DNA from 4 places in the Bacillus sp. 37MA genome. Region 4 is predicted to be linked to each of the others. Evidence: riboswitches for the same ligand, from Rfam matches in the RefSeq annotation. Region 4 holds a riboswitch; each other region holds the start of a gene.
What was found. Region 4 has a riboswitch for S-adenosylmethionine ahead of metE (5-methyltetrahydropteroyltriglutamate--homocysteine S-methyltransferase). Riboswitches for the same ligand answer to the same signal wherever they lie in the genome.

Region 1: it holds a riboswitch for S-adenosylmethionine, as region 4 does, so the genes downstream of both, A3M5_RS0102500 (methionine biosynthesis PLP-dependent protein) here and metE (5-methyltetrahydropteroyltriglutamate--homocysteine S-methyltransferase) in region 4, are expected to answer to the same signal.
Region 2: it holds a riboswitch for S-adenosylmethionine, as region 4 does, so the genes downstream of both, A3M5_RS0113670 (methionine ABC transporter ATP-binding protein) here and metE (5-methyltetrahydropteroyltriglutamate--homocysteine S-methyltransferase) in region 4, are expected to answer to the same signal.
Region 3: it holds a riboswitch for S-adenosylmethionine, as region 4 does, so the genes downstream of both, metK (methionine adenosyltransferase) here and metE (5-methyltetrahydropteroyltriglutamate--homocysteine S-methyltransferase) in region 4, are expected to answer to the same signal.

What each region holds. Positions count from the first base shown of each region.
Region 1 covers NZ_KB889752.1:457,006-464,680, reverse strand. Annotated here, with positions in the region: gene A3M5_RS0102510 (GlsB/YeaQ/YmgE family stress response membrane protein) at 1-183, shown strand, start outside; gene metC (cystathionine beta-lyase) at 226-1,377, opposite strand; gene A3M5_RS0102500 (methionine biosynthesis PLP-dependent protein) at 1,382-2,482, opposite strand; SAM riboswitch class I at 2,545-2,651, opposite strand; gene A3M5_RS0102495 (substrate-binding domain-containing protein) at 2,710-2,997, opposite strand; gene A3M5_RS0102490 (hypothetical protein) at 3,172-3,447, shown strand; gene A3M5_RS0102485 (diacylglycerol/lipid kinase family protein) at 3,483-4,394, opposite strand; gene A3M5_RS0102480 (FixH family protein) at 4,431-5,192, opposite strand; gene A3M5_RS22095 (cytochrome c oxidase assembly protein) at 5,301-6,170, opposite strand; gene thiE (thiamine phosphate synthase) at 6,578-7,216, opposite strand; gene thiD (bifunctional hydroxymethylpyrimidine kinase/phosphomethylpyrimidine kinase) at 7,216-7,675, opposite strand, start outside.
Region 2 covers NZ_KB889752.1:2,446,422-2,454,096, forward strand. Annotated here, with positions in the region: gene sufD (Fe-S cluster assembly protein SufD) at 1-133, opposite strand, end outside; gene sufC (Fe-S cluster assembly ATPase SufC) at 154-930, opposite strand; gene A3M5_RS0113655 (YuzK family famiily protein) at 1,106-1,285, opposite strand; gene A3M5_RS0113660 (MetQ/NlpA family ABC transporter substrate-binding protein) at 1,610-2,461, opposite strand; gene A3M5_RS0113665 (methionine ABC transporter permease) at 2,491-3,159, opposite strand; gene A3M5_RS0113670 (methionine ABC transporter ATP-binding protein) at 3,152-4,177, opposite strand; SAM riboswitch class I at 4,251-4,355, opposite strand; gene A3M5_RS0113675 (thioredoxin family protein) at 4,432-4,740, opposite strand; gene A3M5_RS0113680 (hypothetical protein) at 4,743-5,099, opposite strand; gene gcvH (glycine cleavage system protein GcvH) at 5,194-5,577, opposite strand; gene A3M5_RS0113690 (arsenate reductase family protein) at 5,649-5,999, opposite strand; gene A3M5_RS0113695 (SulP family inorganic anion transporter) at 6,125-7,675, shown strand, end outside.
Region 3 covers NZ_KB889752.1:2,332,317-2,339,991, forward strand. Annotated here, with positions in the region: gene mnmM (tRNA 5-(aminomethyl)-2-thiouridylate-methyltransferase MnmM) at 1-287, shown strand, start outside; partial or broken gene A3M5_RS26850 (hypothetical protein) at 333-434, shown strand; gene A3M5_RS0112900 (tetraprenyl-beta-curcumene synthase family protein) at 589-1,662, opposite strand; gene A3M5_RS0112905 (alpha/beta hydrolase) at 1,672-2,481, opposite strand; gene A3M5_RS0112910 (gamma carbonic anhydrase) at 2,588-3,100, shown strand; gene metK (methionine adenosyltransferase) at 3,256-4,452, opposite strand; SAM riboswitch class I at 4,573-4,683, opposite strand; gene pckA (phosphoenolpyruvate carboxykinase (ATP)) at 5,014-6,597, shown strand; gene A3M5_RS0112925 (DUF2584 domain-containing protein) at 6,636-6,878, opposite strand; gene A3M5_RS0112930 (alpha/beta hydrolase family protein) at 6,878-7,645, opposite strand; gene ytkD (RNA deprotection pyrophosphohydrolase) at 7,642-7,675, opposite strand, start outside.
Region 4 covers NZ_KB889752.1:3,640,962-3,648,636, reverse strand. Annotated here, with positions in the region: gene A3M5_RS23360 (sigma-54 interaction domain-containing protein) at 1-719, opposite strand, end outside; gene A3M5_RS0120080 (DMT family transporter) at 959-1,315, shown strand; gene A3M5_RS0120075 (DMT family transporter) at 1,315-1,626, shown strand; gene metE (5-methyltetrahydropteroyltriglutamate--homocysteine S-methyltransferase) at 1,710-3,971, opposite strand; cobalamin riboswitch at 4,140-4,328, opposite strand; SAM riboswitch class I at 4,374-4,477, opposite strand; gene A3M5_RS0120065 (alpha-amylase) at 4,536-6,008, opposite strand; gene A3M5_RS0120060 (N-acetyltransferase) at 6,136-6,594, opposite strand; gene argJ (bifunctional glutamate N-acetyltransferase/amino-acid acetyltransferase ArgJ) at 6,762-7,675, shown strand, end outside.

The sequences.
Region 1 (7,675 bases), 3.2 Mb from region 4:
GACATTCCGGGTGGAATCATTGGCAATATCATTGCAGGTATTATCGGCGCATGGATTGGTGGCGCACTCTTCGGCAATATGGGTCCAGACATTGGTGGTATGGCGATTATTCCAGCTTTAATCGGTGCGGTTATTCTCGTTGCTATCGTAAGCTTCATCCTTAAAAGAATGCGTCATGCCTAATCACAAAAAAGTGTCACTCCGCTCAGGCGGGTGACACTTTTTTTATGTTAATGTTTGAAATGCTTGGTCAAAGTCACGGATTAAATCATCCGGCGATTCAAGACCTACTGACAAACGAAGAAGACCGTCTGTTATGCCACGTTTATTCCGTTCTTCTGGCGGCATCGCGGCGTGAGACATTTTTGGCGGATACGATAAAATTGATTCAACCGCACCAAGACTTACGGCAAAAACCGGAATCTTTACATTGGCGCTAAACTGACGAACAGCGTCTTCATTTTCAAGTTCAAATGATAAAACAGCGCCTCCCCCTGATGCCTGGCGGAAATGTATAGAATGACCTGGATGAGCAGCCAGACCTGGATAATACACATTTTTCACGCGCGGATGCGAAGCTAAATAATTTGCTATTTCAGCCGCACCTTTTTGTGATTGTTCTAGCCGGACAGACAATGTTTTTAATCCACGCAGTACGAGCCAGCAGTCCTGTACTCCTAATACGGCACCAAATGAGTTTTGAAGCGCATAAACCTTTGATGCGATGTTTTCATCCTTTGCGACAGCAAGACCTGCTAACACATCGCTATGGCCCGATAAGAACTTCGTTGCACTGTGTAAAACAAGGTCGACTCCGAATTCGATTGGACGCTGCAATACAGGCGTTAAAAACGTGTTATCAAGGAATGTTAGACAGTCATTTGCTTTCGCAAGTTTGACGATCCCTTCAATGTCGGTCACTTTTAAAAGAGGATTGGACGGTGTTTCCATGTAAATAACTTTCGTATTTGGCTGAATCGCTTTCGCAACTGCATCGAGATCCGTCATATCAACGAATGTATGTTCAATACCGAATCGTGTCAATACCGCTGTTACCATGCGGAATGTGCCGCCGTATACGTCTTCTGTTACGACGACATGATCTCCTTTAGATAATAGAAGAAACGCGGTTGAAATCGCCGCCATGCCGGATGCAAACGCAAATCCGCGTACGCCTCCTTCTAGTTCCGCAATCGCCGCTTCAAGTGTTTCACGCGTCGGATTTCCAGACCGGCTGTAATCGTACTGGCCAAATGAATCAAAATCGGATTGGTGAAAGGTTGATGCGTGCTGAATCGGTACACTAACTGCCCCTGTATGCGGATCAAATTTATGGCTGTTATGAAGCAATTTTGTTTGAAATGTATAGTCGCTCATCTAATCATCCTTTCATCTTTTCAAATGCTTGCGTTAAATCCCCCATCAAATCTTCCACGTGCTCAATACCGATTGAGAAACGCAGAAGCTTATTACAGATACCATTTGCGATTCGTACATCTTCAGGAATATCCATATGTGTCTGCGTCGCAGGATACGTAATGAAGCTTTCTACGCCCCCAAGGCTTTCCGCAAATGAAATTAACTTCATATTTCGCAAAAATGTATTGACCCATTCTTCCGATTTTAAACGAAATGAAAGCATCCCACCTTGTCCGGGATATAACACATCTAAAATATCATCGTGTGTTTCTAAAAACGCAGCGATTTTTTGCCCATTTTCCGTGTGCTGCTTCATACGCAGGCTGAGCGTTTTCATCCCGCGGGCAAGCAGCCAGGAATCAAACGGTGACAGCACCGCACCAATCGCATTTTGAAATTCAAATACTTTTGCCGAGAGCTCTTCTCCTTTTACTGCGATAAGTCCAGCAAGTACATCATTGTGACCGCCTAGATATTTCGTCGCGCTATGGAGAACGATGTCAGCCCCTTGCTCGATCGGACGCTGCAGCACCGGTGTATAAAACGTATTATCAACAATTAAAATTAAGTTATGTTCTTTTGCAAAAGAAGCAACTGAAGCAATATCTGTTTCCTTCATTAATGGATTCGTTGGTGTTTCTAAGAAAATGGCTTTCGTTTTATTTGAAACGTGCTTTTTCGTTTTAGTCAAATCCTCAAAGCTGTCGTATGTAAATGCCAGGCCGAACTTTTTCCATCCTTTTTCAAACAGACGGTATGTGCCGCCATACAGATCAGCTGAAACGAGAAATTCATCACCCGGCTCAAATAAAGATAGCAGCGTATGAATGGCTGCCATGCCAGATGAAAAAGCAAAACCTGCATCCGCTCCTTCCAGGTCTGCAATCGCTTTTTCAACGACTTCACGTGTCGGATTGCCAGTACGTACATAATCGTACCCCGTTGACATACCGATCCCTTCGTGACGGTACGCTGTAGAAAAATAAACAGGCGGATTAATTGTACCTGTTGGATTATTTGTCCGGTTGCCAATTTGCGCTAATTTCGTTTCAATATTTGTCATCACTATCGCTCCTTTTCATAAAAAAACAAGCCTTCATGGAAGAAGGCTTGTTTTTACACTTCTTCTCATCTCCCGGACGGTGTCGGTCCGCTGGATTTAGCACCTTTGCCCTGCGAGGCCGGTTGCTGAAGCATCATCGGGCCAGTCCCTCCGCTTCTCTTGATAAGGTATGTTTAATTAGTCTTATTTTTTAAATGTACAGGAAAATGAGCTCAATGACAACCTTTTTATTGTATAAATTGTTTGTCAATCAATGCAGCAAATTCCTTTACCACTTCTTCATTAATATCTGCTGTATACGTAATCCGTTTCCATGCGCTGTCAACGATATCTACAGGCAGTTCCTGTTTCGTCGTTTCTTTAATATCTGCAATCGTTAACGTTTTTGTTTCATCCGGGTTACTATTAATAAAGTCAATCGCTTTTTCATGGACACTAACAATTGATTGAACAAGCTCAGGGTTTTTCTCTATTTTATACGTGTTATACTTTGAAATTGTCAACAGCTGTGACAATATCGAATAAAAAACTCATCTTTCTCAATTCTTTATGTATAAACAAAAGTTTACAGCATATAAATATGGAGATTATAAATTTTCTTTAATTAAATATTAATCTTTTGTAAATTTTATGTTAAGATATATACATAAGTATTGACAAATGGATTGGAGGAAGGAGTGTCATGTGTTATGACAGTAGCTGAATTTTTTGGAGGAGTCGAATATTCTGTTACACAATTTGCTGTGCAGCTTACGAAAGAAACAGAGGAGAAAATCGCAAAGCGCGAATTGTTTTACAAAGATCAGATTACCCGCTACATTGATCACCGCGCAACATTATTCATCCAATCATTACCCCTCACTTTGGCCGTCTCAGCGGTAATGAAAAAAGAAATAAAAACACATGTTCTTTTTAAGCTGAAACCGGTTATGAACCGTCATATCGTATTCCAGGTAGTAAACTAAAAAAGAGACGCTTCGCAAATTGCGAAGCGTCTCTTTCATGTTGTTAAAATAAGATGGAGTGCTTTTGCATGAACAGTAACTTGAACCGGGGTTGTACCGATCTGTTCCCCATCGACCATAATGGAAATCGGTCTATCAGTATCGATTTTCACGACTTTCCCTTTTTTATAGGTAACACCCTGCTTCAAAACAGGGGTACCACGCAATAGTGCCGGGAACAGCTGAAAGAGAATATTTCTCCGCTTCACTGTATGAAGCATCGTTACATCTAATACACCGTCTATCGGGTGTGCATACGGACAAATAACGAGTCCCCCGCCGTAAGATGATGTGTTTCCGCAGGCAAGTAGCCACGTTTCATCTGATACGAACTTGTCATTGTCAATCATGATTGTGCTTTTAAATGGTTTAAATAACAGTGACGATAAAATCGTTCCGATCATATAAGTAAATGAACCGGCCCCTATCTTATTAAACCACTTTTTATAAAATGCTCTATTTATACGCTCCGCAATATCTGCGTCAAGTCCTGCTCCTGCGACCGTTAATCCATAGCTCGTATTCACTTTCATTACATCAATCTGTTTTCGTTTGCGGGCGGTAAGCAACTGATCTACAAATTGACCTGGATGATCCGTTAAACCGAAAATGCGGGCGATATCATTTCCTGAACCTGCTGGTAAAACAGCGATCGCTGTATCCGTATAGACAACATCCTGCAAAATAGCATTGACTGTTCCATCACCGCCAATGACCACTACGGCTTTTACTTTAACTTCCTGCATTTTTTGCCAGACAAATTCACGTGCCGATGCTTCCGAACCGCCGATCAGTGCATCGTACTGGACGTGCTTCTTTTTTAAGTGCCGTTCCACTTTTGTCCAAAGTGACCGGGCGTTCCCACTTCCTGATGATGGGTTGACAATAATAAGGTAAATATGGACCACTCACTTCTTTATGACAAGTATGACTTGAGTTGTTTATTATTTCACATCCACTTGATGCTCTTCATGTTCATGTAGTCCTTCGTCATTTTCAACATGAACTTTCACGGTGAACGCACCTGCTTCTGTAAATGTGTAGGCAGCTGTATATTCGCCTGGACTCGTTTCTTCCGCATCAGCCCATGTATGTTTTTCAGTATTGCTGTTGTTCCAAATCTCATAGCGGACTTGGGCTTTTTCCAATGGAGCTCCTTCATTTTCCAAATGGGCTGTTAGAATCGTTTCTTTTTCAGCTTCCACACCGTCAGGCTCCATAAAATGCATAGAAAAGCCTGTCTCACTTTCTCCATGTTCATGCTCATGAAGCTCTTTTTCTTCCTGAATAGCTTCATCATGAGCAGCACCCGTTCCAACCGTAACGGACTTTTTCGGCATCGTGTGAAGCCCTCTTGCTGTTACGTGCACTTGCACTGTAAAAACACCATCACGGTCAAATGTCGTTTCCGCTTCATACGTACCATCATTATTATTTTTCGCTTCAATCATATTGCTTTCTTCTTTTGCTCCTTCTTCCCACACTTCAAACTCCACTTTATCTGCATCTGCTACTTTTTCGCTTCCCTGTGTCACAACTGCTTTCATTGCTATTTTCCCATTTACTTCAACAGTTTCTGGAACTTCAAGCTGGACCTCAATCGCCTGTGGTACTTCAGATTCCTCCACTTTTCCTTCTTCTCCGCTGCACGCAGAAAGCACAGCTATGACTAAGGCCAACATAATCATCCAATATTTTTTTTGCATATGTACCCCTCCCCTGCTTTTATTTATCTCTATTTTAAAGGCAGCATCAACCTTACCTATTTTATCTCATTTACCAACTAAAATCTCTATCATTCTATCGTCTTACTTTTAATGTTTCATAAATCGATGATGATAAAAAGAAGGAAGCACACATGAACATTCTTTTTCCTCCCAAGGGTCTAACACTTTGTTTCCAAAATGAGAGGTCATCTTCAATCCAAATTTGTGCATTCCTAACATAAAAATTCCTGCTAACTGTTGATCATACTTCATATTAAACGGAGATGGAAACAGCTCCTGAGCAGAAGATGAAGATGGCAGACAAAGTTCTAATGTGAGTTGCATAAGATTAGGATTACTCACCCCATCTATAAAAGCACTGAAAATGAACAGTAAACAAGCAGGCATTAGGATCATCCCGTTCAAAAATGCATATCGTTTCCTTTGACCTTTACAATAGCGTTGATTCGGATCTGGGGATGCAAGAGGCCACCACATACTAAAAGATAACGCTATTAGCAGCAACATATAGCCATTATGGAGAAAGGAATGTTGCAGAATCACATCTAAAACAATTGGTAAATGATAGATAAAAAATAATACAGCAAAAACAATTAAAGATATCATTGGTGGTAAAAAAAACTTACTTATTCCTCTAACGAGTGAAATTTTCCGTACTTTCTGAAATAATGATTCAGGAATCCCTAACAAAAAAACAGGAGGGATAATAAAATATAAAATACTCATCTGAATCATATGCATACTGAATGAGAGATGCCCCATTGCTGATAAAGGACTGGCAATAGTTACGTAAAATAGAAATAAACTGAAGAAAAAGAGAAGTGGTTGTTTTTGATACATTTTCGTTTTTGTAAAGGCTTTCATTAATATAATATATAGTACAGCTACACAAATAACGCCTATTAAATAGGGGGGATTCCATAACGATTGACCGCTAAACAATATTTCAAAAAACATGCTATCACTCCTTTTGTTCTAATCGTGTTAAATTTTGTTATCCTCTTATTCTATTAGCCTTGTTTATTTCTTCTATAACGTCGTTATATATCGATAATCGATCATCCTATAAAATGATGTCATTCATCTTACATACTAAAAAATACTAGTACTTATAGGTTTTTGTATAATGTCATCGATTAAGATTGATCATATTAAACTCTATGTTTTAAGTATTGTAAAAAACGGAAAGCTGTTATAAATGTTGTTAAACAACAACATTTATAACAGCTTTCATTGATTATACTATTCGAGCAGAAAGGGATGTTGACATTGAGCATTCACCGTCTTCATTTATAAAAATAGCCTTGAATTTCTCATTAGTGAGAAACATCAAGGCTTTATATCGTTCATTATTCTCTTTCTTTTTAATTGCTGCCTTCAACAGCCGCTTTCAGTTCTACAGCGGCCTGTTTTACGTCATCTGCAAGGCTAATCGTTGAAATCACCGAAACACCGTCTGCGCCAGCAGCAATAACGGGCGCTGCATTATCAATGGTAATACCGCCAATGCCTACGATCGGGATAGTAAGATTTTGGGCCCGCATCGTTTTAATGAGTGCCGTTCCTGCAACTGGCCCCGTATCGGTTTTCGTACCTGTCTGATAAATCGGACCGGTTCCGACGTAGTCTGCACCGTCTGCGATTGCTTTTTTCGCTTCGTCCATCGTATGAACGGATACACCAACGATGCCTCCGTTTATTTTTCCCCGGACGCTAGAAGCTGCTTCGTCTTCCTGTCCGATATGTACACCATCCGCGCCAATTTCAACGGCCAGTTCGATATCATCATTTACAATAAACGGAATATTTGCTTCTCGACAAAGAGCTTGTAGACGAACAGCCTGCTCTTTTTTTGCGCTTCCTGCCAATGCATCTTTTCCCTTTTCACGAAATTGGAACATTGTAATACCGCCGTCAATCGCTGCTTGCAATGTCTCTTCAATCGACCGTTTACAGTTAGGTGTGCCTGCGATAAAGTAAACGGCCAGTTGTTCTCTTTTCATTAGCATCCACCCCGCTGCCGGTACGCCCAGTGATTCGTCGGACCGTGCCCGCTGCCGATGTTAATTCCATCTTCAATCGCCGCCTGAATAAATTGTTTCGCCATTTCAGCTGCTGTTCGCACAGATGCACCTTTCGCTATCGCTGCTGTCATCACGGCAGAAAATGTACAGCCCGTTCCATGCGTATCTTTCGTGTCAATTCGCTTTCCTGTAAATGTGTGGAACTCTTCACCATCGTACAGCAAATCATATGTCACGGCTCCTTCGTCATGTCCGCCTTTAATGAGCACATTTTTCACACCGAGTGCCGCAATCACCTTCGCTGCCTCTTTCTTATCTTCCTCTGATCTAATCGTTCGCTTTGAGATCACTTCTGCTTCCGGGATATTCGGGGTCACGACGAGCGCAAGCGGCAGCAATTTTGTTTTTAATGCTTCCATCGCTTCTTCCTGTAATAGC
Region 2 (7,675 bases), 1.2 Mb from region 4:
TTGGAAGCGGCAATTCTTCCGCTTTGTTAAATGCATCAAGACGAACATTTAACAGCCATTCAGGTTCGTTGTTTGCAGCTGAAAAGTCGCGGATTACCGACTCATCAACCAACCATTTTGTTTCAGTCATAATTATCCTCCTGCCCCTTCCGATTACTGTACCGTTTCGTCTTCGATGCCAAGTTCCTGTTTAATCCAGTCATATCCTTCTGCTTCGAGGCGCTGCGCCAGTTCCGGTCCACCGGACTTGACGACACGGCCTTGCATCATAACATGAACATGGTCAGGCGTGATGTAATCAAGCAGACGCTGGTAATGAGTAATAATCAGGCAGCCAAAGCTCTCATCGCGCATTTGGTTAATCCCTTTTGAAACAACTTTCAAAGCATCGATATCAAGACCGGAGTCAATTTCATCGAGAATCGCGATTTTCGGTTTAATTGTCATCAATTGAAGAATTTCATTGCGCTTTTTCTCACCGCCAGAGAAACCTTCGTTTAAATAACGCTGTGCCATATCTTGATCCATTTCAAGCACATCCATGTTGCTATCCATCTGACGAATAAATTTCATCAATGAAATTTCATCGCCTTCTTCGCGTCGCGCATTCACAGCTGAGCGAAGGAATTCGGCATTCGTTACTCCTGTAATTTCGCTCGGGTATTGCATGCCTAGGAATAGACCCGCACGTGCGCGCTCATCTACTTCCATCTCAAGAACGTCTTCACCGTCTAGCGTAATCGTTCCTTGTGTAACTTCATATTTAGGATGACCCATAATCGCAGAAGAAAGAGTAGATTTACCCGTTCCATTCGGTCCCATAACCGCGTGGAATTCTCCGCCTTTAATTTCTAGGTTCACACCTTTTAAAATTTCTTTCCCGTCAATTGAGACGTGAAGATCTTTAACTGTTAACGTTGATTGTGACATGATTTACCCTCCGTATTCATCGGCTTTAATAACCGATTGTTTCTATTCTCAATTTATTCTCATTACAATCTTATAACAAATCGCATTTATATTCAACAGTTGATATTGCTTATAATTAGTATTCTCAAATAAATTGAAAAAAACCGGCTTTTTACACCGGCTTCTCTCCATTTGGTTATGATAAGTGATTGGTAAGTTTGCTGTTAAAATCGGCAACGATGCGTCTGCTTGTAAGATATTCTTCTTCACGCTGCTGCTCGACGTCAATTCTCACTTCATGCTTCTGACTGTACACCGCGTAGCCTACGCCGTGGGATGCATGCATTGCTTTTTCCATGCCTTCTGTGTACTTCATATTCAGTGAGTTACTAATGGGGAATCAATCCTTTTCGTTTTTTTTGGAGGCATGCTCCGCTCATTTATTATGAGCAAAAAGTGATCTAGCTTAGAGTAATTCCACTCCGCACCAAATGTTCCTCCGGTATTTATAATAACAGTGTGCAGGTAAGACACGCAAAAGCCGTGAGCCCGGCTCAGTCTCTCTCACATGTTGTGAGGTCCAGCATACTCTTCTATATTTCCTCATTCGCAAAATATAAACGATATCCTCTTGAATTCGCAATTATTTGAAAATTTAGCATAAAAAACGCCTGGCTCGCAGCCAGACGTTTCTAACGTTTTATTTGTTGACCGGTACGAATGCCCCGCCCCACTCTTCCAACATAAAGTCTTCAATTTCTTGAGAGTGAAGAACATCAACAAGTGCTTTAATTTTTTCTTTGTCTTCATCGCCGGCACGTACAGCGATAATATTTGCGTATGGTGAGTCTTTTCCTTCAAGAGCAATTGCATCTTCGAGTGGGTTCAAGCCGGCATCTACCGCATAGTTTGAGTTAATCATGACGGCATCACCTTCATCGTTATTATAAATTTGTGGAAGCAAAGCAGGTTCATAATCATAGTCGAATTTCAAATTCTTTTTGTTTTCAGCAATATCATCGAGTGTCGCTGATTCTTTCACCACACCGTCTTTCAATGTAATTAATCCTGCTTCTTCAAAAAGAGCCAAAACACGTCCATGATCCGCAACAGATGAACTTAAAATAATTTTCGCTCCATCTGGAAGTTCTTTTAAACTTTTGTATTTTTTAGAATAAACGCCAATAGGTTCAACATGGATACCCCCAGCGTTCACAAAATCATAGCCATGTTCTTTTTTTTGAACTTCAAGGTAAGGAACGTGTTGGAAGTAGTTCGCATCCACTTCTCCTTCATCTAACACTTTATTCGGCAAAACGTAGTCTTGAAATGTTTCTACTTCAAGTGTATATCCTTTTTCCTTTAATGCAGCTTTTGCCTCTTCTAAAATAACTGCATGAGGTACGGGACTTGCCGCTACAACAATTGTTTTGTCCTCTTCTGATGTACCAGAATCTGCTTTTTCTTTATCTGTTGATTCTTCCCCACCTCCGCATGCTGCCAAAGCAAGCACGATCGCGGCTGTTAAAAACCCGAGAAGCCATTTTTTCATCATGTCATTCCTCCTGAAAATATTTTATCTTATCGTTTATCCAGTTTTCGTGTGAACGTGTCCCCGATAAACTGAATGATAAACACAATAATGAGTATAACGATTGTCGCCATCAGTGTCACATCATTACGGCTACGCTGGAATCCGTCTAAAAAGGCGAGATTTCCTAGTCCTCCTGCCCCAATGACACCCGCCATCGCTGTGTAACCCACAAGGGCAATCGCTGTGACGGTGAGTCCTGAAACGAGTGCTGGCAACGATTCTGGGATGAGCACTTTTCGAATAATCGTACTTGTGGATGCCCCCATTGCTCTTGCCGCTTCAATCACACCTTTATCAATTTCACGCAGCGCAATTTCAACCATGCGTGCATAAAATGGGGCCGCTCCGATAATAAGTGCCGGCAACGCCGCATTTTCACCGATAATCGTGCCGATAATCGCTTTCGTAAACGGAATGAGCAGGACGATTAAAATGATAAATGGAATTGAGCGGAAGACATTGACAATAACCGCCGTGATGCCATAGACCGCTTTATTTTCCCACAGCTGTCCTTTCGATGTTAAAAAGAGCAATAAGCCGAGCAAAAGGCCGAGAACGAATGTGATAACGACAGAAATGCTCGTCATATAAAGCGTCTGAAGTGTCGCTTCCCACATTTTGTCCCAGTCTACATTTGGAAACCATTGTTCAATCATACATAATAACCTCCGAATCTACTTGCTGCGCATCTAAAAACGCCACTGCTTTGTCGACTTCAGAAGCATTACCGGTTAAATGGACGAACAATGTTCCGTATGCACCATTTTGCGTCTGTGAAATTTTCCCTTGCAAAATGTTGACCGCGACATCAAAGCGTCGAATAATTTCTGTAATGACCGGCTGTTCAGTCGATACACCGACGAACGTCAATTTAACAATTTTTCCATCTGGGTGTGCCTCTACTAAATGACGGACTGTTTCTTTCGACTCTTCCGGCTCCGTCACCTGCTGGACAAATCGTTTTGTAATTAACTGTTCAGGGCGGCGGAATACATCAAGCACCGGGCCCATTTCAACGATTTTACCTGCTTCCATTACCGCAACACGATGACAAATTTTGCGGATAACGTGCATTTCATGTGTAATAAGCACGATTGTCAGCCCGAGGCGTTCATTAATATCGACGAGTAATTCTAAGATGGAATCCGTCGTCTGTGGGTCAAGCGCCGATGTTGCTTCATCACATAATAATACTTTCGGGTTATTTGCGAGTGCCCGAGCGATACCTACACGCTGCTTCTGGCCGCCTGACAATTGCGAAGGATAGGAGTCCCCGCGTCCATCAAGACCGACAAGCTCGATCAATTCATTCACACGTTTGTCCCGTTCCGCTTTTGACACGCCCGCAATTTCAAGCGGAAACGCAATATTTTCGCGCACTGTGCGAGACCAAAGTAAATTGAAGTGTTGAAAAATCATACCGATTTCTTGGCGCGCTTTCCGTAATTCGCCGCCTTTAATTTTTGATACCGTCCGCCCTGCAACGGTTACAGATCCTTCCGTCGGTGCCTCAAGGCCGTTCAACATGCGGATAAGCGTACTTTTACCTGCGCCGCTATAGCCGATCATACCGAAAATCTCGCCTTCTAAAATGGAAAGATTTATATCGTCAACGGCCGTAACGGGGCCATTTTTTGTTTGAAATATTTTCTTTACCTGTTCAATTAAAATCATGTTGTTAACTCCTTTTCACAAAAAAAGCCTGTCTGCGGATAATAACAGAAAGGCAGTGCGTAAAGTTCCCTTTCTCTCATCTCTCGAAGCACATTGCTTTGTGTGATTTGGCACCTTTTCTAAAAAAGATGGTTGCCGGGCTTCATCGGGCACATCCCTCAGCCTCTCTTGATAAGAGTTATTATGAATATGAATGGATTCTACCACCGGAATGACAGTTATGTCAACAGCAAAAATGTATATTTTTTACATTTTTATCCTATTTGAAAATGAGACATTATTTCTTCATATATATAGGGAACTGACTGAAAAGCGTAAATTTTCTTTTTAAGTTTTCCTTCTGACATTAAAAGTAAACAAGGAACGCTTTCAATCGCAAATTCGCGGGCAATGTCTTCATGATAATTTAAATCAATCCGCTCAAGCGGCAAATCAATGTTCATCGCTTCAACAATATCAAGCATTCTGCCGGCTACTTGGCATGTGCCGCACATCGGCGTGTACACATATAAAGCCGCTTTGGGGGCGGCTAAAAAATCGTAAATTGATTGAACTGTTTTCATTGTTATGGCAATCCTTCTTTCTCTAAAAACTCCCCGCGTACATCGATATTCGCCGCCATTAAAACAGACGCAAGATCGCGATGAGGGACAGAGGCGACTTCTTTATATCTACGGTCAATATAGAGATGACGGGCATGAGGCAACTCACGTTTAAACTGACGGCGCAGCTTTTCACCCGATGCATCTGCATCGACTAAAATGTACACATCCCGCTCGAACAATTCATCTACAAGTTCATCTAGACGCGATATGCCAATCGTCCCATTCGTACAAATGATGTCTACCGGTTCTTTCACAATTTCAGCCACTCGTTTACGATCGGATAACCCTTCGACGATAATTGCTTTTTCCAGAATCATCACCATCACCCCGCTGCACGTTGTTAACTCTATTTTCACTCGTTTCCGGGAAAAAAGCAAAGTAAAAAAGACCGGCAATGGACCGGCCCGGCAATTACTCTTCTTTTACTCTTTCTTCGTACTGCGCTGCTGTCATCAATTTGTCAATTTGTGACGCATCAGACGGCTCAATTAAAATCATCCATGCTTTATCGTAAGCAGATTCATTTACGAACTCAGGACTGTCTTCAAGTTCTTCGTTGATTTCAATAACTTTTCCGCTGATCGGTGCGTACAACTCTGAAACTGTTTTAACGGATTCTACGCTTCCGAACGGCTCGTCAACCTTAATTTCATCACCAACAGCTGGCAGCTCAACAAATACAATATCACCTAGTTCAGATTGCGCAAAATCAGTAATGCCGATGCGCACGTTCCCCTCTTCTTGTTTCACCCATTCATGTTCTTCAGAATAACGCAGCTCTTTAGGCACATTCATTTGTTTATACCTCCAGATTAAAATAAGTATACTCTACACTTTACTGATTCATCAGACAGAATGCAAGATCATCATTGCCACTTCGCATTATATTCATCTTCTTTAAAACCAACCGTTACCGTTTCATCGCCAATCGCGAGTGGACGTTTGATCAGCATACCGTCTGACGCAAGAATATGGAGTAGTTCGTCATCAGATGCAGAGGTTACTTTATCCTTCAATCCAAGCTCACGGTATTTTTGCCCGCTTGTATTGAAAAATTTCTTCAGTGGTAGTCCGCTTTTTTCATATGCCCGTTTCAACTCTTCTTTTGAAGGCGGTGCTTCGACAATATGAATCGCTTCGTACGTAACACCTTTCTCATCAAGCCACTTTTTCGCATTGCGACACGTTCCGCATTTCGGATACCAATAAAATTTCATATTTTTCACCTCAACTGAATGAAATTCGACAACTTTTGCAAAAACCCTTTGACAATCTAAAAAAAGAAGCATACCTTATATATATTCAAATAATCAAATATATAGATATTAAGAGGGTGATTCATATGCGTCAATGGTTTTTTACCGGCAGATATAAACCGTACTCACTACAAACATTTCAAAAAGACCTTTTATCAGGGCTCGTTGTCGGGATTATTGCTATTCCTTTAGGGATGGCGTTTGCGATTGCATCAGGTGTGAATCCTGAATACGGCATTTATACGACCATCGTCGCCGGCATCCTTATTTCATTGTTCGGCGGCTCCCGCTTTCAAATTGGCGGACCGACTGGTGCCTTTATCCCTATTTTATTCAGCATCGTCATGACATACGGGTTTGAAAATTTATTAATTGCCGGTTTTTTAGCTGGGATTCTTTTATTCTTAATGGGGCTCTTTAAATTAGGCGCGCTCATTACCTTTATCCCACGTCCGGTCACAATCGGCTTCACATCTGGGATCGCCATTATTATCTTCACCGGGCAAATTCCGAATTTTCTCGGTTTGACTGGCGTCGAAAAACACGAGGCGTTCATTGATAATATGAAAGAAGCCGTACTAAATATTCATACTGTGAACGGATATAGCATCCTAACAGCTGTTATTTGTTTACTAACCGTCATTTATACACCAAAGGTATTTCCGAAAATACCGGGACCACTCATTGCCCTTGTTTTTTCCACATTGCTGGCCACGTTTCTATATCCAGGTGAAGTGGCTACTATCGGTTCGACATATGGCAACATTTCCGGCACACTTCCCCGATTTCATATGCCAGAGATCACGTTTGAAAAGATGCAGCAAATGATTCGACCTGCTTTTGTCATTGCGATCCTCGGCGCCATTGAGTCGCTTTTATCGGCTGTCGTGGCAGATAGGATGACAAATAGCAAACACAACAGCAACAGGGAATTGGTTGGACAAGGCATTGCCAACATGGTGACGTCTTTGTTCGGCGGTATCCCGGCGACAGGCGCCATTGCGAGAACAGCAACCAATATTAAAAATGGGGCTGTTTCACCCGTGTCCGGTATTGTGCACGGACTCGTTGTTTTAATCATTTTATTGCTTTTCGCACCATACGCATCAAAAATTCCATTAGCAAGCATGGCACCTATTTTAATGATCGTAGCCTGGAATATGAGTGAGCGGCACGTTTTTATTCATTTAGTCAAAACGAGAACAGAAGATTCACTCGTATTAGTCGTCACGTTTTTATTAACCGTCTTTATGGATTTAACTGTTGCGGTCGAAGTCGGTCTGCTTCTCGCTGTCATCATCTTTACGAAACGAATGAGTGATACAATGGTGGTAGAAAAAGCGTTGCCTAATCCTCTCGACAAACATGAGAAAGTGGCAAGCCATGTCGTGACCGATTCGCACGATTGCCCGCAAATTAGTATATACAATATCCAAGGACCGCTTTTTTTTGGAGCAGTGCAAACGTTTCAACAATCGATCATGAAGACCGTCAATTATAAACCAGAGGTGCTGCTGCTTCGAATGGGGAAAGTGCCTTTTATGGATACGACCGGAGAAGCGCACTTATCCAGTATTGTCAAAAGCTTTTCAAAACATAGAACAGTTTTCATATCCGGATTAAATCCTCAGCCTGAA
Region 3 (7,675 bases), 1.3 Mb from region 4:
TATCTGCTGCTATTTTCAATCTTGGCTATTTGCCAAAAGGTGACAAATCAATCGTAACAAAACCCAATACAACGATCGAAGCGGTGCAGCAATTATTTACGATGTTGAAAACCGGTGGTGTCATTGTGCTCGTCATTTACCACGGACACGAAGAAGGCGCTGCTGAACGCGAAGCAGTCGTGTTATTCACAGAGACGCTGGATCAAAAGCACGCTCACGTCATGCGCTACGAATTTATCAATCAAGCAAACAATCCGCCATTTATCATCGCGATCGAGAAGCGGTGAGTGTGAACAAGTATGTGAATTGATTTTAAAAGGATAAGATGAAGCGTGACGGTCATCGGTGGATTGACAGGCTGGACGTTACTAACGCTCGTTATTGTCCCCATTGTATATGAAACGCTATCGAAATGGATGAGGGAAAAAGCATAATTTAAGTGAAAGGCAGTCTTCCAACGAGGAGGCTGCCTGTTTTTGTAACGTTGTGTGCGAACAAGCTAAAAAATCGAAAAGCCCGGAGACGATGAAGTCTACGAGCTTGTTTTTAATGAAGTCTCACTTTATTTCGGAACACGAAAAAAATCTATTACTCAGCTTTGTACATTTTCCGGATTGTTTTATACGTTCGACCATTCCAGTAAAAGAAAACACTCGAAAATCCCGCTGTATGAACGAGCTTTCGGCACTGGTTTTGTACACTTTTCTTCTCAGTTGCTTTTTCTTCGGACAAATAAACCGCCACGATACCTTCAATTAAAAATGAATGAAACTTTGCGTGAGGAAGCGATTCTGTTCCTTTTTTGGCTTGCTGTAAAAAGTGTAAGAAGCGATCCATCATCACCGATTCATTTTCATAATAAGTACAAAAATTCAGCTCGCCGTCTTCTTGATCCTCTTCTTGATCGATAAAGTAATCAAGTAAAATATGAATGCCTTGACCGTATGGAAAGTAGCAGTCACGCACCATTTTAGCGTATGTCGGCGTAAATGCTGATCCCATTGCACACGACATTAAGCAGTACACACCAACCGTTGAACCGGTGCAAGCAGAAAATTCATACCATGTCATATCTGGCAAATCTGCTTTATAGCTTTCAAACCAGCGGATCAGCCGCTCTTCCCGCTCTTCTTCTCGCACATGCTTATGAATTTGCAATTCACTGTAATACCGGCTTAAATCAAGCACATGCGGCTTTGCGGCCGAAAATGATGGGGTATTCGCAACAATACGCCGGCATCCATCAACGAGCGCGTTTAAATAGCCGCCATCGTCTTTCGTCTCGCGGAAGCGGTAATAATCACTTTTTGCCTCGCCGGGAAAGAAACAGTCGTGCAGCGCTTCATGCAGCGCCGCAAAATCATCCGGATTAAACGACCTCGTTTGATCGCACAAATTATCAAGATAATCACAAATGAGCTGATACGGAACAATAAATGCAATGGCATCTACTGATTTCTCACCTGCAAGCATGGAAATAATACCACCGGCTTCACAATGAAAATATTTTTTTTCATATACATCCAGCGCTTGTTGACGAAGCTCCGGATCCGGAATACGTTCCGCCATCCCTTTCCATTTACTCCATTCCGTCTTTACTGCTGGATAAATGCTTTTATATGCTTTTCGCATTAATAATAGCGAATTTTTAGGGACATTCATTAAGTTACCTCACTTTTCAATAATAAAACCGAGTGCGCGCAATCGGTTATGAACAAAATCAATCGCATAGCGAAATACATCTTCCCGCTCTGGTTCATTAAAAATTTCATGATACAATTTAGGCCATTCTTTATACTGCAGCTCGGATACGTCGATTTTTTTCGTGAATAAGCGGACAGCACTGCTGTCAACTATTTTATCATCGCCGGCCTGCATAATAAGATGAGGAATATCGGGTATTTCACCGGGCCCCGCAGCAACCATTTTAATCGCCTGGATGACTTCACGATACCAGCGGACCGACACTTTTCGGACAAACATTGTATCTTCCATGTCGAACGCCCGCACCTCTTCATTCCGCGTCGACATATCGACGGTAATACCCGAGTCAAATTTTAGCGATGGCGTCATAGTATTAAGCCCGTGTGACATCATGTTTAAATGCTTTGGCGGCACGTGTTTCATTTTAAATAGTGGTGATGATAAAATGACACCCGCAAGTTCAGGCTTCTGTTCCTGCAAATAACGAGTAACAATCAGTCCGCCCATGCTGTGACCGAGTAAAAAAACCGGCACATCAAACTGATAGGCTGCATTGACCCAGTCAGAAATTTCATTTGTATATTCAGTAAAGGACGAAATATGACCACGCTTGGCACGTGATGTCATTCCTTGTCCTGGCAGGTCGCCCATAACGACATTAAACCCATTCTGCCGCCACATTTCAATAAGCCAGCCGTAACGTCCGTGATGTTCAAGTGCACCGTGCACGATGACGATCACACCTTTTGGTCGCCCTTCACACTCCCATTTCCACATAGTTGCTCTCTCCTTCACAAACGGCAATCGTTTTTTCTATTATACAAATCTTTTGGCTTTCGATAAAATAAAACGGTACATATAAAAAAAGAAAGGAGTTTCATAGATGATTTATCCTTATAAAGACAAAGAACCAGAGATTGCAGAGTCTGCTTTTATTGCAGATCATGTCACAATTACCGGTGATGTGAGCATCGGAGAGGAATCTACCATTTGGTACAATACCGTGATTCGCGGCGACGTCGCCCCAACTGTTATTGGAAATCGAGTCAACGTTCAAGACAATTCCGTCCTGCATCAAAGTCCAAACAACCCGCTCGTATTAGAAGATCATGTGACGATCGGCCACCAAGTTCTTTTACATAGCTGCAAAATTAGAAAAGGTGCACTCATCGGCATGGGGTCCATCATTTTAGATAATGCTGAAATTGGTGAAGGTGCGTTCATTGGTGCCGGCAGCCTCGTTCCGCCTGGCAAAATCATCCCACCGAACACAATGGCATTCGGGCGTCCCGCTAAAGTCATTCGCGATGTTACTGAAGAGGACCGGAAAGATATGGAACGAATCGTCCGCGAGTATGCGGAAAAAGGACAATATTATAAATCCATTCAAAAATGATGTACAAGATATGCTAACAAAAGTATGGAAATGAACGTTGCGTTTTTAACCTGTGATCCGATCATTTATTGGTAGATCCCATCAGCTGTCATAAAAGCATACCATCATAAAAAAAAGACTGCCTGAAAGTCAAATAACTTTCAGGCAGCTTTTTATTATTTTGCTTCTGATTTCAAAAGCTCAGCTTTGTCCGTACGTTCCCATGGAAGATCCACGTCCGTACGCCCAAAGTGGCCGTATGCCGCTGTTTGACGATAAATAGGACGGCGCAGATCAAGCATGTTAATAATTCCTGCTGGACGAAGGTCGAAGTTTTTGCGAATTAGGTCAACAAGAACTTCTTCTGACACTGTACCTGTTTCAAATGTGTCAACAGCAATCGATACCGGCTGTGCTACACCGATTGCGTATGCAAGCTGAACTTCACATTTATCCGCAAGACCCCCAGCCACAATATTTTTTGCCACGTAACGAGCTGCATAGGCCGCAGAACGGTCTACTTTCGTCGGATCTTTACCAGAGAATGCCCCACCGCCATGACGAGCATATCCGCCATACGTATCAACGATGATTTTGCGGCCTGTTAAACCTGCATCCCCCTGTGGTCCGCCGATCACAAAGCGGCCTGTCGGGTTAATGAAAAATTTCGTTTCACTGTCGATCAATTCAGCCGGTACGACTTCATTAATGACATGTTCGCGAACTTCTTTTTGAATTTGCTCAAGTGTAATTTCTGGATGATGTTGAGTTGAAATAACGATTGTATCCACACGAACCGGCTGACCATGTTCATCGTATTCAACCGTTACTTGCGTTTTACCATCCGGACGAAGGTATTCAAGCACTTCATCTTTACGTACCTGTGTCAGACGACGTGCAAGTTTATGTGCGAGTGAAATGGGCAGCGGCATTAATTCCGCTGTTTCATTGCATGCGTAACCGAACATTAAGCCTTGGTCACCGGCACCGATTTCGTCGATTTCTTTATCCGTCATCTGGCCTTCACGTGCTTCGAGTGCTACGTTTACACCGGCTGCAATATCGGGTGACTGTTCATCAATCGATGTCAATACACCAGCTGTTTCGTAGTCAAATCCATATTTTGCACGTACATACCCAATTTCTTTTATCGTTTCACGAACGATTTTTGGAATATCCACATAAGATGAAGTGGTAATTTCCCCGGCAACGAGTACGAGCCCCGTTGTGACAGATGTTTCCGCTGCTACTCGGGCATTCGGGTCTTTGTCAAGAATCGCATCAAGTATCGCATCGGAAATTTGATCACAGATTTTATCCGGATGTCCTTCTGTTACAGATTCTGATGTAAACAGGCGACGCTGTTTTGTCATGAAAAAATTCCTCCTTTAAATCAGTATGGGTACGGTACTCATATTCCCCCGATGATCCGGAAAATAAAAAAACTCTCCCGGCATAGAGAGAGGAAAGGTTGTTTTTACTCGGGCCTTTCACTCTTATCGTCCAAGGTTGATCCTTGCTCAGGTTTAGCACCTTTTCCGCGTTTTATACGGCAGGTTGCTGGGTTTCACAGGGCCTGTCCCTCCACCGGCTCAGGATAAGAGTATCCGTTCAAGTGTCAATGTTACGAAAGATCATTCATCATGTCAACCGATTTTCCTTAGAAAAAAAGATAAGTTATATGTGCAGCATCATTTGTCGCAGATGAACGGTCAGTAAATTCCCATTGAATCGGACGGAAGAGAAACTTTATATGATCCAATATCACCCTTTCTTATTAATATAGTACACTGATTAAACCCCAAAAACCAAAAAAATTCATTAAAATATAAAAATCTCTTTAATTAGTATAGATTATTAATATTAATGTGTTATACTAATTTCATCTTAATCACAACACATATAAAAATTTCGAAAAGGATGGTTGTACAAATATGAACTCTCTAACTGTTTCCAGCGAAATCGTCGAGCTGCTGAAAGGCTCAAATGTATTACAACAGCCTTCTGTACCTGTACTCGTAGAAAAGGTACTCAAACGCGCTGAAGGTATTTTAACCGCATCCGGTGCGGTTTGCGCCGAAACAGGCAAATATACAGGACGCTCTCCAAAAGACAAATTTACCGTCAAAGAAGCGGCCGTAAAGGATAAAATCGATTGGGGCTCGAACCAACCGATCTCTGAAGAAAAGTTTAATAACTTGTACGATAAAGTCCTACGCCATTTAAAAGAAAAAGATGAACTGTTCGTTTTCAATGGCTTTGCCGGTGCAGATCATAAACATCGCCTGCCCATTCAGGTCATCAATGAATACGCGTGGCACAACCTGTTTGCTCACCAATTGTTCATCCGTCCGACAGAAGAAGAGCTCCGCTCGCATGAAGCGGGATTCACGGTTTTATCTGCTCCGACGTTCCAGGCTGATCCTCTTGTGGATGGCACTAATTCTGAAACGTTCATCATTATTTCATTTGAACAACGCGTCGTGTTAATCGGTGGAACAGAATATGCTGGAGAAATGAAAAAATCGATCTTCTCCGTGATGAACTACCTTTTGCCAGAAAACAACGTATTGTCCATGCACTGCTCGGCAAATGTCGGCTACGAAGGTGATGTCGCCCTGTTCTTTGGTCTTTCCGGCACAGGCAAAACGACGCTTTCTGCTGACCCGAACCGACGCTTGATTGGGGATGATGAGCATGGCTGGTCTGCAAACGGTGTGTTCAATATTGAAGGTGGCTGCTATGCAAAAACAATTGGCTTGACACGTGAAAAAGAACCGCAAATTTACGATGCGATCCGTTTCGGCTCTGTTCTCGAAAACGTTATCCTTGATCATGATACACGCATTCCAGATTACGCTGATAACTCGTTAACTGAAAATACGCGTGCGGCTTACCCGATTCAATCAATTGAGAATATTATTGATCCAAGCATCGCGGGTCACCCACATACAATTATCTTTTTAACAGCTGATGCATTCGGCGTTTTGCCTCCAATCAGCAAGTTATCAAAAGAGCAGGCTATGTACCATTTCTTGAGTGGATACACATCAAAACTTGCCGGTACAGAACGCGGCATTACAAGCCCGGAAGCTACATTCTCAACATGCTTTGGCTCACCGTTCCTTCCGCTTCCTGCAACCGTGTACGCAGAAATGCTTGGCAAAAAAATTGACGAGCATAACGTGCAGGTATTCCTTGTGAACACAGGCTGGACAGCCGGCGAATACGGGACAGGACAACGTATGAAGCTTTCATACACACGTGCGATGATTCAAGCAGCACTTGAAGGAGAACTAAATAACGTTGAAACATACACAACAAAAGTATTCGGTCTCAATATTCCAGTTCAAGTACCAGGCGTGCCTGATGATGTATTAATTCCACGTAAATCATGGGCTGATCAGGAAGCGTTCATGGTCAAAGCACAGGAACTTTCTGCTAAATTCCGTGCTAATTTCAAAAAATTCACCGGTGTTCCTTCTGACATCGAAGTACTTGGCGGACCTAAAATGTAAATATGAAAACCCTCCTGTTCGTCAGGAGGGTTTTCATATTAATTCGTTGATTTTAATGATACAAGTGTATACGTAATGGTTGTCGTATCATTTTGCCACTCCACTTTTTCAATAATTGCTATCCCGCTTTGCTCACTGTCTTTCACTTTGTATACGGCAATCGGAATGCCTATTGGATACAGACGGTAGCCGTTCTTTGTTAATACAAATCTGTTTTCTTCTTCTCTCGTTTCATTTCCTTTCGTGACAATCATTGTGTTTAATTCCATTGGCATGCCCATCATACATTCCCCTTCCCTTTTTCTTTCATCCATACTGCAATTTTCCCGACAATTTTGCGATTTACAGCAGGTGGTATGTAATGATCATACTCGTTAAAATATAATATATCTGCCTTATCCAACTTTTTCTCAAGACGATATGCATGTTCTACGGATACGTTGTCATCAAGCCTCCCGTGAATAATGAACACAGGAGCTGTTATCATCGCTGCTTCGTTTAACGGCGTACGCCAATCATATTGCTCAGGTACTTTATTCGGACTGCCGCCTATGACACGTTTCATCATCCTACGCATATCGCTTCGTTCTTTATAGGTGAGGATCATATCTGATACGCCGCCCCATGTCACTAGTGATGAAACTGGCCTGTAAATGGCCGTTAATATCGCCATAACCCCTCCTCTTGAAAACCCGAATACGTGAACACGTCCATTTCTTACACGTTCATTGTCTTGTAACAAGTCAAACCCAGAAAATGCATCTTCCCGATCCTCCCCGGCAAAATCTTCATTTCCTTCACCACCACGGTTGCCTCGGTAAAATGGTGCGAAGACAATAAATCCTTCCGCTGCAAACTCCGCAATACGGGCCGGACGCACCATACCAACACTTTTGATGCCACCGCGCAAGTACAAGAGACCATCATGCTGTTCGTCGTCCAAAGGCTCCGCTAGAAACCCTTTGACGCGTAGTCCACCTGATTTATATACGACTGTATACAGACGTACATGTGGATTTGGCGATGGATAAGGCGTACGCTCTATCATAAAAGTCCTTTCCTTTCCAGCTCATGAAAC
Region 4 (7,675 bases):
AACTTGCCGGAAGCTCCGGTCTTTCTTGCCCCACTAAATGCCCCTCCCTCATATCCGAACAATTCACTTTCTAATAAATTTTCAGGAATAGCCCCACAGTTAATCGCTATAAATGGCTGTGCTCTTCTATGCCCCATCTCATGAATGGCTTTGGCAATCATTTCTTTTCCTACTCCCGATTCTCCCAGTAAAAGGACGGTTGATGGAACATCGGAAACCATTTCAGCCATGTGGAGTACATCTAACATTTTTTGACTGTGAACGACAAGAGGGGTTGAGAGATTTTTTGATTTAATAGGACCAGTGTCTTTCCCTTCTGAATCTTCCATATCAAGGGAATTGTTTTCTGTAATGTTTTTGATTCCCCACATTATTAAATTCCCAGTATTACTAGAATTCAGTTGGTAACTTGTCACCAGTATTTTTTTTCCATGCCAGGAAGTTTGAATAATGGACGTCTTATGTTGATTCAATAAGGTTTGTATCGAAGGTTCACCGAAAAACGTGGTTGTTTCAAGTTCAAACAGATTTTTGCCGATGATCTTATCTTGATAAGCTTCCCATAACCCCTTAACTTCTCCCGCCCTTTCTATAATAATTCCGTTAGGGTCGGTAATCATAACTTCATCGTAAATGGACAGTAGCATTGATTTAAAAGCTTGAGCTTTCTGTTTAGCTAATATTAATGAGGAGAATGATCTAGAGTAATTTTTCTTCATTTTCTGCATCTCCTTATTTATAAATACGATTAAGGCTAGTATAGCGATTTTACTATTGAATTAAAATTACAAAAATGAATTTTTGTAATTAATCTAGCACTGTTTTATAGGGGGAGGTTTTGGCACAAAACTTGCATTATATATAAAGTAATAGTTTTATAAGGGGGAATATTCTGAATAGGGAAAGCCTTATTTAAGAAAACATGAATTCAATTTAATTAAAAGAAAGGGGAAATAAGATGAACCGAAATTGGCTATTTGTCTTTTTAGGAGGAGCGTTAGAGATTTTGTGGGTCTCTGGTTTAAAGCATTCGAGTAACGCTTTCGAATTGTTGATGACAGTTATTACTATCACTGTTAGTTTCTTTTTGCTAACGATTGCTTCAAGAAGTTTACCAGTAGGGACACTGTATGCAGTTTTTGCTGGAATAGGAACAGCTGGTACCGTTTTAGTTGAAATGGTCGTGTTTGGAGAACCTTTTAGTCCGGTTAAAATTTTGCTTATTGCTACGCTGCTAGGTGGCGTTGTCGGATTGAAAGTGTTAAGCAGTAGGGAAGACTCATCAGAATTTAAAAAACAGGAGGAGGTTGCCTAGTGTCTTGGTTAGCATTAGTAGCAGCAGGATGTTTTGAAGTAATAGGAGTATTAAATGTTAAAAAGTTAGGCGAAAAACAAAAGTATGCTCTTTATTACATGATTCTTTCCTTTGGGTTGAGCTTTCTGATGTTATCTTATGCAATGAAAGAAATCCCGATGGGAATGGCTTATGCGATTTGGACAGGTATTGGCACCGTTGGTTCTGCCGTACTAGGAATGTGTTTATTTGGTGAATCAAGAGATTGGACAAGAATACTATGCATTGCCGTTATTTTAATCTCTGCCGTTGGCTTAAAATTAACCGCTTAAAAGGAAACTACAGACAATCGCTTTCAAAATGAAGCTTTTGTCTGCAGGCTAAAAGGTTCCTGCGAATGCAGGAACCTTTTTCATTAAACGCTGGCTTTTATTTGTTCACGCACTTCTTTTGCCGCTTCGACCATCACCTTTAAGGCAGCGATTGTTTCTTCTTCTTTACGTGTCTTCAGTCCACAATCCGGATTGACCCAAAATTGCTTCGGATCAAGTACGCGTAACGCACGACTGATGTTTTGAATTATTTCTTCTTTCATCGGCACCCGCGGACTGTGAATGTCATAGACACCAAGCCCGATTTCTTTATCATAATGGTAGCTTTCAAATGCGCTGATCAACTCGCCATGGCTTCTTGACGTTTCAATTGAAATAACGTCCGCATCCATCGCAGAAATGCTGTCAATGATCTTTTCAAAATCAGAATAGCACATATGCGTGTGAATTTGCGTGTCTGGCTCCACCGTTGAGACAGATAACTTAAATGCCTTGACCGCGTAATTAAGATACTCTTGCTCATTTCGTTTTTTCAACGGAAGCCCTTCTCGGATCGCCGGTTCATCCACTTGAATCATATGGATGCCCTGTGTTTCAAGTGCTTTTACTTCTTTCCGAAGAGCAAGCGCAATTTGATTCATCACGGTCGCCTTTGGCACATCTTCACGAACGAATGACCAGTTAAAAATCGTCACCGGCCCTGTCAGCATTCCTTTTACAGGACGGCTTGTCAAAGACTGTGCATATACGGTTTCTTTTACTGTCAGCTCATTAATAAAATCAACATCCCCGTAAATAACCGGCGGCTTTACACAACGCGAGCCGTACGACTGCACCCAGGCAAACTGTGTAAAATAAAAACCTTTCAGCTTTTCACCAAAAAATTCAACCATGTCCGTCCGTTCAAATTCACCGTGAACGAGAACATCGAGATCCAGCTTTTCTTGAATGTCAATCCACTTTTTCATTTCCTGTTTGATAAACGACGCATAATCAGCTGCTGATAGTTCATTTTTACGCCATTGCTGACGTTTTTTCCTTACTTCTGTTGTTTGTGGGAAACTTCCAATCGTCGTTGTCGGTAATAAAGGCAGCTGGAACTTTTCACGCTGTAATACTTGTCGTTCAGCAAATGGACGTGACCTGTCTCCTGTATCAAGTTCCGCTTGCTTCACTTCTTTTTGAACGTGAACACTATCTCTTCCTGGAATAACAGGTGCTACATAATTCAGCAATTCTTTTTCACGAAGCGCTGATTGCAATAATTGAAGTTCATCCAGCTTTTCGTTCGCAAACGCGAGTCCCTCTTTTAGAAATTCAGGCATTTTCGCTTCCGATTCTGTCGTAACCGGCACGTGCAAAAGGCTGCATGATGGCTGTATGATTAGACGTTCTTCACTCGTATGGGCTGTAAGTGATTTTAGCAGCTCCCACTGTTCACGCACATCCGCTCTCCAAATATTTCGTCCGTTAATCACACCGGCAAAAAGAACTTTTTCTTCCGGAAACCCCTTTTCTTCAATGCTTGATGCATTTTCTCCCCGATCATGAACAAAATCAAGCCCGAACCCGTCAACTGGAAGTGACGTGACAAACGTGTAGTCATCGATTGAATCAAAATACGTCTGAATAAGAAGGCGACTCGTTCCTTTCGCTTTTGAAAGAGCATCGTATACATTTGTAACAATTTCTTTTTCTTCTTCTGTCAGCGTGAATTGTAGCGATGGATCGTCAATTTGAATCCAATCAGCACCTGCTTCACTTAACTCACGAATGACCGTTTCATAATGCGGCAGCAGCGCATAAACAGTGGATCCAAATTCTTCTGGCGTATAGCCCTTTCCTAGCTTCACAAATGTGAACGGGCTAATGACCACAGGCTTCCCTGTAATACCCGCTTCATTTTTTGCTTCTAAAAACAGGTCAAGCGGACGATTATGCACAAGCAATGGCGTGCATTTGTTTAATTCCGGAACGATATAGTGATAGTTTGTATTAAACCATTTGGTCATTTCCATAGCTACAGCTTGTTTTGACCCGCGTGCCATTTGAAAATATAGATCAAGCGATACACTGCCTCCATCGTATTCAAAACGTTCCGGTACAAGGCCAAACATCGAAGCCGTATCAAGGACATGATCATAAAAACTAAAGTCTCCGACCGGAATCATGTCGATTCCTTTTTCTTTCTGGATGCGTAAATAGCCAAGGCGAAGTTCTTTCATTTCCTGCAAAAAATCCGTTTGTTTCGTTTCACCGGACCAGTATTTTTCAATAGACCGTTTCCATTCTCTTTTTTCTCCAATGCGCGGGTATCCCGATACTGACGTTAAATAACTGTTCATTTTCTTCACTCCTGTAAGATGATTTCCCTCAAATTATGGTGATTTCCATAAAAAAGCTCTCTTTCTGTAACAGAAAGAGAGCAGAATATAAATCAACCGGGATTGAGATCATCATACATCGCGGCATTCATCATTTTCGACCACTCCTCTCTATAACGCGTAGAGCATAAAAAGTGCGTACATATGGCAGGTCTCCTGACTCTGGTTCAGCGTTTTTCATTCCTTCCCATTTCAAATGAAACAGTGGTTTTATGAAAAACTCCCCATTACAGTGGCGCGACCGTACCGGACTTTCACCGGACTTCCCTTTTAAGAAATGCTGAACTGCTGCATTTCACCATATGCTTGTATTAAATTAAAAAACTTCCTACTCGAAAACAGGAAGTTTATTTCATCATAAACCTCTCATTTCCCAAAGCGATCATGCTTTGCTGGAATTAGCACCTTTCATTTCTGATGGTTGCCGGGCTTCATAGGGCCAGTCCCTCCGCCGCTCTTTATAAGAGTATATATTCTTTTTAATGATTACGAAGATTCTATCATGCACTTTTTTTTGTGTCAACTTTATTCGACATCTTTCTCTGGTAGTCCCCAGACAGAAACGCCGCCTGCATTAACCGGGAATGTTGCCCAGCCACCTTCATCAATTTCAATAATGTCTTCACGCGTTTTCACGAAATCAACCCATTTTTCTCCGGCACGTTCTTCACCGACAAACATTCTTTTTTGACCGCCTTCCTCGCTGTTATTAATGACAACAGCGCAGCCTGAACGTTCGATTTCTTCAACGCCGCGCCGCACCCAGCCGATTGTATTTGGATGGTCAAAATAGTCTTCTTGATCCCCATATGCTTTATGTAATCGACTATATAATAATGGATCGATCGCTTCTTTTTTACCTTTGATCGGTTTCTCGCCGCCAATACCATAGTAATCCCCATAAAATACACATGGGTAGCCATCTTTACGAAGCAGTGTCAGTGCATAAGCGCTTTGTTTAAACCAGTCGGCTAAAAAGGATTCCAACGATTCATTCGGCTGCGTATCATGGTTATCAACGAATGTGACCGCGTTTTGAGGATAGGTTTCAACGATCGTTCCCTTGAATATTTCCCGCAAATCATACTTAGCACCTTGCTGTGAGGCACCGTATAGATTATATTTAAGCGGTACGTCAAACAAATGAATACGGCCGTCTGCTTCTTTAATCATATGTTCACAATCATCCAGTTCTGGTACCCAAAACTCGCCGACGAAAAAGAAATCCTTGCCTCGCTCATCCTGTACTTCTTTCGTAAATTGATCAATAAATTCATAATCAATATGTTTAATGGCATCCAAGCGGTAGCCGTCACAATTAAGCGTTTTAGCCATCCACTTACCCCATCGGATCATTTCTTCACGCACTTTCGGGTGGTTATAATCAATGTTCGCAAACATTAAGTAGTCATAATTGCCAAATTCATCATCGACATTTTCATTCCACTTTTTATGCTCGCCTTCAATGCGAAAAATACCGGTCCGGTCTTCTTTTGCATTATAATCCGTGCCGTTAAAATGTTCAAAAGTCCATTCAAAATCAGAATATTTGCCTTTTCGTCCGGGAAACGTAAATTTCGTCCAGCCTTCAATATCAAATGGCTTTTCTGAAATAATTTTTTTCCGGTCTTTCTGATCCACTTCAATGACTTTGAATGTTTCTTTGTCATCCGCACCTGCTTTATGGTTCATGACAACGTCGATGTACACAAGTATACCTTCATCGTGACATGCTTTAATTGCCTGTTCAAGCTCTTCTTTCCTTCCGTATTTCGTTGCAATTGTTCCTTTTTGATCAAATTCACCGAGATCATAAAAATCGTACACACCGTATCCGGTATCTTTGTCAGACTGCCCTTTTGTTACAGGCGGCACCCATACAGCACCAATGCCTGCTTCTTTTAATTCCTTTGCTCGTTCCTTAAGGCGCCTCCAATGCTTTTGATCCGCTGGCAGCTGCCATTCAAAAAACTGCATCATTGTACGATTACGTTCCATTTTCTTCTCTCCTGTCATCTGCATATGAAAACTGTCTAACTTTACTTATACCCGATTTTCAAAAAAAAACGACCGGCCTACAAAAAAAAATAGGCTGTCTCAAATGTGAGACAACCGTTCTTAGTTACTATGCTGTTTTAATTGCCATCGCAATTTCATCACAGCTTGGAAACTTCGGACAATGAATGCAATCCGTCCATACTTTTTGCGGCATTTCTGTTTTTTGAATGATTTCAAAACCGCATTTTTCAAAAAAGACAACTTGATACGTAAGCGAAATAAGTTTTGGTATACCGATTTTTTTCGTTTCTTCGACAACTCGTTTGACGAGCATTTTTCCAATGCCGCGTCCTTTTGCTTTTTCCGTTACACCGAGCGAACGAATTTCGGCGAGATCATGGCCAAGTATCGCAAGGCTAGCGATTCCGAGGATCTCACCCTCCTCTTCCGCGACAAATATCGCCTGTAAATTCAACACGAGCGACTCATACGTTCGTGGCAGCATCAGCCCTTCATTTGCATATTGATTCACGAGTTCAAATACTTGCTCCACGTCAGCCAGCACCGCTTTGCGTACTTCGATCATGATTTCTCACCCTTTCTTTCCTTATGTTATCTTTATATTTTACTCACTTTCTCACATATGTCAAGACTGTTATTCATTTTATTTGAATAAATATTCAAATACTCTTCCCGTATATCAATGTTACGTTGTATAATAAAACCACTATATTGTTACTAGGAGGATTTTATTTGAATACCTTTCCAAAAGGCTTTAAATCGTGCTCGGTCAATGCGGGCATTAAAGATAATACACTTGATTTTACAATTTTATTTTCAGATGTTCGGGCTTCAGCAGCTGCTATGTTCACAAAAAATCAGTTTTGCGGGGCACCGATTGTAATCGGCAAAGAAAGTGTCGCGGATGGATATTTGCAGGCGATTGCTGTCAACAGCAAAAATGCCAACGTGGCAACGGGTAAAAAAGGGCTTGAAGATGCGCGAAAAGTAACGGCAGCTGTTGCACAAGAACTGGCCATTCATTCAAATGACGTCCTCCCTTCTTCAACAGGGATCATCGGTGTACCGCTCCCGGTTGAGAAAATATTGACAGCCATTCCTGGGCTGAAAAATCAGTTGACTGAAGATGGGCTTGAACAGTCAGCTAAAGCGATTATGACGACGGATACATATCCGAAATTTCGCACGAGACAAGTTGGCGGTATAACCATTTCCGCGATGGCAAAAGGATCTGGCATGATTGAACCGAATATGGCGACGATGCTCAGCTATATTTTGACCGATGCCGCAATTGAACCCACTCATTTGCAAAAAATGCTGAAGCGTGCAGTCGATGTTTCGTTTAATAGCGTATCAGTCGATGGCGATACGAGCACGAGTGATACCGTTGTAATCATGGCGAATGGACTCGCTGGAGACGTAGACCTCGTGGAATTTGAGTCTGTTTTAACAGATCTATGCATCGATCTTGCGAAAGAAATTGCACGCGATGGTGAAGGCGCAACGAAATTAGTTGAAGTGCAAGTGACTGGGGCCGATGATGACGTTATAGCGAAAAAAATTGGCAAATCAATTATTAATTCACCGCTTGTGAAAACAGCGATTTTCGGTGAAGATCCGAACTGGGGCCGCATTATGTCGACGAT